3 regions of the Brevibacillus choshinensis genome follow, and region 3 is predicted to be linked to each of the others. Evidence: riboswitches for the same ligand, from Rfam matches in the RefSeq annotation. Region 3 holds a riboswitch; each other region holds the start of a gene.
The links. A riboswitch is a leader RNA that binds a small molecule or an ion and turns the genes downstream of it on or off. The one in region 3 is predicted to bind cyclic di-AMP.
Positions count from the first base shown of each region.

Region 1: another riboswitch for cyclic di-AMP. It lies ahead of JNE38_RS05915 (APC family permease); the one in region 3 lies ahead of JNE38_RS16405 (CAP domain-containing protein).
Region 2: another riboswitch for cyclic di-AMP. It lies ahead of ehuB (ectoine/hydroxyectoine ABC transporter substrate-binding protein EhuB); the one in region 3 lies ahead of JNE38_RS16405 (CAP domain-containing protein).

Region 1 covers NZ_CP069127.1:1,092,598-1,095,873, forward strand. The annotation lists gene JNE38_RS05900 (NAD(P)H-dependent oxidoreductase) at 1-233, opposite strand, end outside; gene JNE38_RS05905 (winged helix-turn-helix transcriptional regulator) at 363-737, opposite strand; gene JNE38_RS05910 (NAD(P)H-dependent oxidoreductase) at 981-1,520, shown strand; cyclic di-AMP (ydaO/yuaA leader) riboswitch at 1,679-1,835, shown strand; gene JNE38_RS05915 (APC family permease) at 2,022-3,276, shown strand, end outside.
Region 2 covers NZ_CP069127.1:4,902,397-4,905,672, reverse strand. The annotation lists gene JNE38_RS24560 (CapA family protein) at 19-1,074, shown strand; cyclic di-AMP (ydaO/yuaA leader) riboswitch at 1,386-1,519, shown strand; gene ehuB (ectoine/hydroxyectoine ABC transporter substrate-binding protein EhuB) at 1,734-2,645, shown strand; gene ehuC (ectoine/hydroxyectoine ABC transporter permease subunit EhuC) at 2,673-3,276, shown strand, end outside.
Region 3 covers NZ_CP069127.1:3,256,601-3,259,876, reverse strand. The annotation lists gene JNE38_RS16410 (winged helix-turn-helix domain-containing protein) at 1-688, shown strand, start outside; gene JNE38_RS16405 (CAP domain-containing protein) at 1,004-1,618, opposite strand; cyclic di-AMP (ydaO/yuaA leader) riboswitch at 1,626-1,782, opposite strand; gene JNE38_RS16400 (SF0329 family protein) at 2,245-2,814, shown strand; gene JNE38_RS16395 (hypothetical protein) at 3,050-3,250, shown strand; gene JNE38_RS16390 (hypothetical protein) at 3,271-3,276, shown strand, end outside.

The DNA of each region.
Region 1 (3,276 bases), 2.2 Mb from region 3:
TTCTTGAGAAGGGGTGGACAATTGAACCAATAGATAGGGAATTGTAAAACAAGATGATGATGCGCTTCAATCAGCTTCTGTTCTTTTTCCACATCGATGTTTCCGTCAGGGTATACCTCATGCAGCTCGTGTACTGTATATTTTTCCGGATATTTGCTGAGTTCTTCCACCCAGCGCTTATTGATGACAGATGTCTCTATGCTTGGATGTGTAACGACGACTAGAGTCTTCACGGACGCAGCCTCCCAAGATTTTATTTACTTCTTGAGTATAGGGGCCGCTCCATGAGGAAGTAAGTACGCACTTTTCCTTCAGGTACTAACAAAAAGGTTAGTGTCATCTAGCAGTCGTCCCATAAAGCCTCATCCCAAATACTGATCGTCCTCTGACTCCCGCTTTATTTGCTCCATATATTCCAAATGCCGAAACCCCCACCCGCACATATCTCCCAAAACTGAGCTCAGCGTCTTTCCATGCTCGGACAGAAAATACTCCACCTTGGGAGGGATCTCTTGATAGGCGCGACGCACGATGAGACCGTCCTGCTCGAGCTCGCGGAGCTGATTCGTCAGCATGCCCTGTGTGATGTTCGGAAGCATGCGGCGGAGCTCTCCAAAGCGCTTGGTGCCATCGTGGAGGAGGATGAACAAAATGAGGGGCTTCCACTTACCACCGATCGCCTGAAGCGTGGCGAGAATTCCCTGTGTCCGTTTGGGATCGCGAAGATCTTCTTGCATGTGCTCCCCTCCTGTGAATGAGTAGTACCTGCTTTCATTGTTACTTTAGCAGAGTATCCCGATTTTCGACAGTACGCTGATTTTTCGTACCTAGTACGTTTTTTCATACTGCCCTCCGCGGCAATTGATGCCATCCATGGTACGTTTTTCATGACGTAGTCTGAAAAAAGAGCGTACTTTTCAAGAGTCCCTCCTTTCCGAATAATGGGGCTGAAGTGATGAAATGAAGAAAGGGTGTTCCTCTTGAAAATCATGGTGATTGCTGCGCATCCCAAGTTGACTGAATCCCGTGCCAATCGGGCGCTGCTGGACGAATTGAAAAAGCATGACGAGGTTGTCATCCGCGATCTGTACCAGGAGTATCCCGGCTACGACATCGATGTCCAAAGGGAGCAAGAGCTGCTTCTGGAATACGACAGGGTGGTCTTTCAGTTCCCGTTTTATTGGTACAGCTGCCCCCCTCTCTTGAAAAAGTGGTTTGATGATGTGCTGACCCACGGCTGGGCTTTTGGGCCAGGGGGAGATCATTTGCTGGGCAAAGAGTTCATGATCGCCACGACAGCAGGGGGCACGGAAAGAGCGTATCGCTCAGGCGGAGACGACTTGTACACAATAAGCGAGCTGCTCCGACCCATTGAACGAACCCTGACGAAATGCAACGGAACATTCCTGCCTGCATTCGTCGTGTACAATGCCGATCGGGCATCAAATGAAGTACTCGCGCTCGAAGCAAAGCGTTATGCGGAGCACGTACGAACATCCCTGCGTGTGCTCGCCCATTAAGCGGAAATGAAGACTGGAGCGGATGTCCTCCGAGTAGATCCAACTGCTCAGGAGGGCATCTTTTTCATTCGGAAAAAATAAGTGGATCAGATCTTTACAAGCGGGTTCCTTCGGGAGTAATATTTGTTTCGTAATTAACGAATGTGATCCTAACTGCTAAACAAAAATCGCTGAATCCATCATCTGGGAGCGGGGAAACCAACCGTGGCTGCTTTGCGCAAACGCCACATGGGGTGAATCTCGAATCGTTCGAGTAGGGTGACTCTTTCATCCGAATCCGTCAGCTAACTCCGTAAGTGTCATAAGAGAGACAGCAATTACCTTGCGTATGATCGACATAGTTTATTTCGCTATGCCCAGAAGCCAAGTGAGTTTCTTCTCGTTCGGCTTCTTTTTTGATTCCATTTTCCGGGGAAGGGAGTGATGGCAAGAAAAATCTGCATGAGGGTTGTCAGTTTTGAGAGGGGAAACTAACGGAAAATGTATGCGAGGAGAATCAACATGATATCGGGATTAAAACGATTTTTAATCGGCAGACCGATGAAGTCAAAAGAGCTAGGGGAAGAAAAATTATCGAAGGTAAAAGCGCTAGCAGTGTTGTCATCAGATGCTTTATCTTCCGTAGCTTATGGAACGGAGCAAATTCTTCTCGTTTTAGTAACGCTGGGTGCAGTAGCACTCTGGTACTCGATTCCCATTTCCATTGCGGTTATCGGTCTTTTGACCATTCTCATCTTGTCTTACCGTCAGACGATCTTTGCCTACACGACGGGCGGCGGGGCGTACATTGTAGCCAAGGACAATTTCGGAACCTCAACCGGTTTGGTCGCAGGGGGATCGCTGCTGGTTGATTACATCTTGACAGTAGCGGTGAGTACTTCGGCTTCCACCGATGCCATTACGTCAGCCTTTCCGGTCCTCCACGAGCATCGGGTGCTGATAGCGCTGGTCATGATCGTGACGGTGACCATCCTGAATCTGAGGGGGATCACGGAGTCGGCAACCATTTTAATGTATCCCGTATACCTGTTTGTCATTGCTATTTTTCTTTTGATCATTGGCGGGGGATATCAATGGCTGGTCGGTAACGTGCATGGGCAAGCGCCAGTCTATGGAGCAGCGGTGCCGGGAATCACGTTATTTTTGCTTTTACGCGCATTCAGTTCGGGCTGTTCGGCGTTGACAGGAGTAGAGGCCGTCTCGAATGCCATCCCCAACTTCAAGAATCCTGCCCCGAAAAATGCCGCCGTCACTTTGATCATGATGGGGCTCATCCTAGGTGCGATGTTTATGGGGATCAGCTTGTTGGCCTATGTTTACGGCATTGGCCCAACTCCCAAAGAAACAGTCGTTTCCCAAATTGCTTCAGCGGTGTTTGGAAGGGGGATCCTTTACTACTTTATCCAAGCGGTTACAGCGTTAATCCTTTTCCTGGCTGCCAATACGGCGTTTGCTGCTTTTCCGTTGCTGGCTTTTATGCTGGCGAAGGATCGCTTCATGCCCAACATGTTCATGGTGCGTGGAGATCGCCTGGGCTTCTCCAACGGAATCATCTTTCTCGGCATTCTTTCTGCGATCCTTGTCATTTCCTTTGGCGGGGAAACGGAAAACTTGATTCCGCTGTATGCCCTTGGCGTCTTTATCCCGTTTACTTTGTCGCAGGCTGGGATGATGAAGCGTTGGATGACAAAAAAGCCGTCCGGATGGGTAACGCCTTTTCTCATCAATACGGTGGGGATGCTCACCACCCTGACCA
Region 2 (3,276 bases), 1.6 Mb from region 3:
GCGTGAGGAGAGAGGTGCATGAAAATCGGACGGTGGAAGATTGGGACGGCAATAGCCGCTGCGATGCTATTGATCGCAGGCAGTGCGGCGGGATCGCATGGCGTATCTGCGGCAGAGGAAAGCAGGATTCGTATCGCTTTTGTGGGAGATATCATGCTGGACAAGAGCGTCGGAAACCAAATCGGGCTCCATGGCGTGGATTACCCGTTTCAAAAGACGGTAGACTTTCTGAAGCAGGCGGATCTGACCATCGGCAATCTGGAGACGTCTGTCAGCACCCGCGGCCAGGCAGCGAAAAAGGAATATACATACCGATCCAAGCCCCAAACTCTGCAAGGATTGGTGAACGCCGGCTTTGATGTCGTCAATCTGGCCAATAACCATTCCTTGGACTACGGCATGGACGCGTTATTCGATACCATGGACCATTTGAAAAAGGTTCAGCTTGGCTATGTAGGTGCAGGGAAAAACGAGGAGGAGGCATTCGCCCCGGACATCCGAACCATCAACGGAAAGCGTGTTGCCGTCATAGGGTTGAGCCATGTACTGCCCAATCGGCAATGGTTTGCTGGAAAAAACAAGCCAGGACTCGCCCATGCTTATTCGTATGAGCCGATGCTCACCTACGTCAAAAAAGCAGTGGCACAGTCTGATATTACCATCGCCGTGATGCACTGGAATCTCGAATACAAGGATAATCCGGAGCCGTATGCGCGGGAAATGGCTCGGAAGCTCATTGACAGCGGGGTAGATGCGGTGGTCGGCTCCCATAGCCATTCGGTGATGGGAATGGAGCTCTACAAAGGGGTGCCGATCTACTACAGCGTAGGCAACTTCGTCTTTACCACCTCTTACAATCCCAAAGGAAGAGAAGCAATGATGGTGGAGCTGACCTTTGGGGAAAAGGAAACCACCTCCAAAGTGATCCCGGTCAAAATCGTGAACGGACAGCCGGTCCCGATGGATGCGGCGAACCGGAAACGGATGATCGGCAAATTGAACCAGTTATCCTATCAAATGAAGTTTGATGAAGAAGGAAATGCAGTCAAAACGGTCGCTTCCCCAACCAAATAGAAAACATAGCGAGCAGGATCATCCGGTCGACACCGCGGCCAGATGATCTTTTTTTGTACTGCAAAAGGCTTTGCGTCGCCAAATTTTCTGGTGAACCGACATAGCGTGAACCTTTTTAGTCAGAGTGGACATGGTAGGATATGGACGGAATTTTTTGGAGATGTCTGGTAATTACGGTTAACAGAGCCTGAGTGGACCAGAAGAGCGAATATACGGAATTATCAAGGATGTGTCAAAAGGAGAGGCATGATAACATGAAACGCGTGTTAACCATAACGGAATCATGAGAGGAGATCAACGAACACCTCCCAATCAAATAGGGGCCTAGTTCCGTCTTTTACGGAAGCGGGGGAACCACGTTAGGGGTTAATTCTGTGATGCACAGAAGGGATGCACACTGCCATCCTACCCGTCAGCTAACCTCGTCGGCTAAAGCAGATTATTCCAAAACCTCAATTGCTAGAGAGCGCATGTCTTGTACACACTGGGAGCGCGTAGTTCCTATTGGGAAAAATCCCTTGTGCACAGCTTGTTTGACATGCCTTCCAGCGAGAAAACAGCCGGCGCATTTGCTTTTCCATGTGGGGATGGCCCTCCCGTATCATGGAAGGTGTTGCGCTGGCTTTTTCTATACATGGGATGTGAAAGGGGAAGGAAGCATGAACAAGAAAAGCTTCATGAGATGGGGATGGACAGCCGTACTGTCGTGCCTTTTGCTTGTCGCAGGATGCGGCTTTGGACAGCAAGCCCGGTCCGTCGCGGGCAATGAGCAGACCCAATCAGCGGAGAGCACATTGGAAAAAGTGAAGAAACAAGGCTTTGTCACGGTGGGCTTCGCCAACGAAAAACCGTACGCCTATGCCACTCCGGACGGAAAATTGACCGGAGAAGCGGTAGAGGTCGCACGCGTCGTCCTCTCCAAAATGGGGATAAACGAAATGAACGGCGTACTGACTGAGTTCGGGTCCCTGATCCCAGGGCTGAAAGCAAAGCGCTTTGACATCATTACGGCAGGCATGTACATCACACCGGCCCGCGCCAAGGAAGTGGCGTTTGCCAATCCGGAATACAGCATCGGGGAAGCGCTCGCGGTGAAGAAAGGAAACCCGCTCCAATTGCGCAGCTACAAGGACATCGCCTTGAACCCAAATGCTAGAATCGCGGTCATGAGCGGCGCGATCGAGATGGAGTACCTGGAGAAATCGGGAGTGAAGCAAGAGCAGCTGGTCCTGGTGCCAGATCAGCCATCGGCGATAGCAGCGCTGCAAGCGGGACGTGCAGATGCCATCACGATGACGGGCCCGTCCCTGCAAGCAGTTCTGGAGAGTGCCAATGACAGCAATGTGGAGAGGGTCATGGATTTCACCCAGCCCGAGATTGACGGGAAAAGCATTCGCGGCTACGGAGCGGCAGCCTTCCGCAAAGAAGATGAAGCGTTTGTCAAAGCGTTCAATGAGGAGCTGCAAAAGCTCAAAGAATCGGGAGAGCTGCTGAAGGTCCTGGAGCCGTTTGGCTTTACCGAGCAGGAGCTGCCTGCCGAGATGACGGCTGAAGGGCTGTCAAAGCAATGATGGGCGCTGCTTCGACGAAAGGAAGGGATGAACATGAGTGAGACTATGCAGCTGATTCCTTTTTTGCTCAAAGGAGCGGCGACGACCTTGCAAGTGACGGCACTCTCGGTGCTGGTCGCCTTCACCGTCTCATTTGCAGCCGGCTTTTGCAGGCTTTCCAAATGGTTTTGGGTTCGCGGGATCATCAGCGCTTATGTGGAAATCTTCCGGGGGACGTCTCTCTTGGTACAGATGTTTTGGCTGTTTTTCGCGCTGCCCCTGCTGGGCATAGAGCTTTCCCCGATCCTTGCGGGAGTGATTGCACTAGGTCTCAACTATGGAGCCTACGGTTCGGAAGTGGTCAGAAGCGCCATTCTTGCCGTTCCAAAGGGACAGATGGAAGCATCGATTGCCTTGAACATGTCGCCTTGGCAGCGCATGAGACGGATCATCTTGCCGCAAGCAACCGTCATGATGCTTCCTTCGTTCGGAAATCTAATGGTAGAGCTGTTGAAGGGGACCTCCCTACTTTCCTTGATCACACTGGCTGATTTGACATTCCAGGGAATGCTCCTGCGCACGTTTGATTCATCCAGAACATTTCAAATATTCGGTCTTATGCTGGTGATGTATTTCTTGATGGCCTATCCTT
Region 3 (3,276 bases):
CGAGTTGATTATCCATCACAAAAAAGGAACACGTAAATATTACGATATCGCGGGGAAGTACATACCGCCAAATCTGCTGAATGCGCCGGAGCCGCTGGAGAGCGAGCTGGAGCATCACAAGTGGCGGGTACTGCGTCGAATCGGCGCTGTTGGCCTTTTATGGAATCGCGCATCCGATGCCTGGCTGAACATATGGGGATTGAAAGCGGAGCAGCGCAATGAGGTTTTCCGCCGACTGTTGCACGAAGCTCGCATTGCTGCTGTTGCCGTAGAACAAATGAAGGATATACTTTATTGCCGCGCGGAAGACTTGCCGCTTATTGAAGCCGTTCAGCAAAATCCAGCGCCGAAATGGCGCTGCGAGCTGATTGCCCCACTAGATAATTTCATATGGGACAGAAAACTGATCAAAGAATTGTTTGGATTCGATTACACCTGGGAGATCTACACGCCTGCAATCAAACGGAAGTTCGGCTATTATGTGTTGCCTCTATTATACGGAGAAAGCCTCATCGGACGAGCCGAGGTAATCGCGGAGCGAAAATCCGGGACGCTGGTTGTCAAAAACATCTGGTACGAGAACGACATAAAGCCAACAAAACAATTGCGGACAGCCTTGAACAATTGTTTTCAAAACTTTGGAGTATTCAATGGATGCGAGACGATTTCGATAGAGTCTATGAACTGATATTTCGAGTTCCCCGGTAACATTTGCCGACAAGTCTCCGCGTACGAATCAGGTATTGCCCGCTTTACGATCATCCTTAACCAAGTTGCACATGACTATTTGAATCCGCCCATTCGAATATGGGGAATAAAGGCATTGGGCTCCTGTCGCTCCAAGAAGATGAAAGGACGCATTTTGTCTCTTCAGCGAATGACAGCACAACCTTAGTGAATACTAATGTGAAAAGGGAGCGCGAGCATATGAGGCAGCTGGCTTTCTGGGAAAACCAAGAACGCCGAGCCCTCGCTTGAGGACTCGGCGTTCGCATCGCATTCATTAGCCAATAAATTCTTGAACCCAGTATCCATTCACATAGCCTACACCGATTTTGGTGAAGGAAGGATTCATGATGTTTTGACGGTGACCTTCGCTGTTCATCCATTGGTTCATGACTTCATCAGCGGTGCGCTGACCCATCGCAATGTTTTCTCCAGCGGTCATATAAGATACACCGAACTGCTTCATCATGTCAAATGGAGAACCGTACGTAGGGCTGGTATGGTCGAAGTAGTTGTTATTGGACATGTCAGCCGCTTTTGCCTGTGCTACTTTGTTCAAAGAAGCGTCGAGCTCCACTGGTTTCAGCCCTGCTTTTGCACGCTCTTGGTTCACCAGGTTAGCGACTTGCTTCATGACAGCGGAAGCGTCCACTTGCTGATTGGTTTGCTCTGCAGGTTGTGGAGCAGCTACCTGTTGTACAGGCTGCTGAATAGTTGTCGCGTATTGCGGTTGAACAGGTTGCTGCATCACGGGTTGATATCCGTATTGTACGGTATATGGAAACGATTGGGTTGGTTGTTGAAGGGCCGCGGCAGAAGCTGTGTTAGAAAAGTCGGAAAGAACAAATCCCAATCCCAAAGTCGCGATTGCAATCGTACCAAGGCGTTTCATATTCACATCGTCTCCTTTTTTTGGCCTACGAGGTTAGTTGACGGATTCGGATTGAGGAAAAACAACCCTACGCCCTTTGGCGATTCACCCCATGCAGATCTCACATCTGCAAAAGAAGATCCCCCGCACTTCCATTCGAGAGGAAGTTTCGGCTGTTTTGTTTGGCATGACCCAGAATAACAGAGATTCTACGTCGAAATAAATACACAAAAAATGGTATGAGTACTAGGTGTAATGGCCGCAAACGTTGACTGCATGCGATTTCTTAGGAACGTTTCTTTTCTGATGTAAAATATAGCAGGGCAAGGACAGGCAAAATCAATCCAAACCATAAGGCTGCATTCCATCCCCCTACGGCGTAAGACCAACCAACAGTAGCTTTCGCAGAAACACCGGCATCCAAAATAAAGGCTGATACAACTCGCTCAGTGATCCCAACAATTAAACTGGACTGAGATAGAAGAGGCAACAAAACAGAGACGATGAAGGCAATGAGAGCAACCCCAGTAACGGGTGAAACGCTAGGTTACTTGTATTTAGTCTGATCTATTAGGTTGTATTTGTATGATGGCTAATAGAATGACTGCCTCACTAGGTATTTACCATATAGAACATTGGAGGATTAAATGTCCTGGAGCAAATTGAAGCAAAATCTGGAGAGTTTTCTCTGTCCTGCGTTATATGAAAGGGTTGAATACCGTGCAACCGGCTATCGTTATTTACCAGATAAAGCAGGACTTTGTTATATTTCGGTAGACAAAAAGAATGTACTCAATATGAATGATAAAACTACCTTAATCAAATGGTATCAGACGGAGCTGGAAATTAAGAATGATCCAAATATCCAAATTCCAATCAGTAATGAAGAAATTGAAGCTGTCAGAAAAGATGCCAAGGGAATAGTTCCAGAGGATCGTCTAAAAGTAATTGCAAGAAATAGAAAAATATCAGAATATGCAGAGGAGCTTTTGTTAGCACAGGTATCATTAAGTAAATCAAATTTTAGCGTTGTTGCTAATAAATTTTTAGCCATTTCTATTGAGGAAAGCCTGGAGAGCAATGATATATTATTGAATATCCTGGCTTTGGTGGACAGACGAGTTGGAAAAAAGCGAATTTTAAACATGGCCGAGAAAATGAAATTAAAGCATCCAATTGTGCAGTATTTTTATGAACTACGACTTAGTACCTTATGAAAACACATCCCTTTTTAAGATGCGCCGGAATTAGCGGTAGTCTTGGACAAAGAAAGAAAAGTCCAAATCTACCGCTAATTTACTATATCTTTCTAGATAAAAAATGAGTGAAGTGTAATTGCAATATTGTTTAAGGAAGGGGAACCTACATGAAACGTACCTTTACATAATGGCTACGATAGCAATAATTGCAGGATGCAGTGATCACGCACCAGGCATAAAGGAAGACCCATCCGTGCATCTAGATACACGAGTAGTGGTTCTAAGGAGCCTGGAAGGGGCTTCCCCGCCATCCTCAGCACCGATCTTTATTGCATCCGGAATAGCGGGAGCCCGGCCTGAAAAGACGTTTGTCCCGTTAATCATGTATTATGTCGTTCCGATTTTCCTGATCGGTTATTTCATCGCGCTGGGTGTATTGCCAATTCCTGTATAAAGGCAAAGGAGGAGTGTTTTATGAAA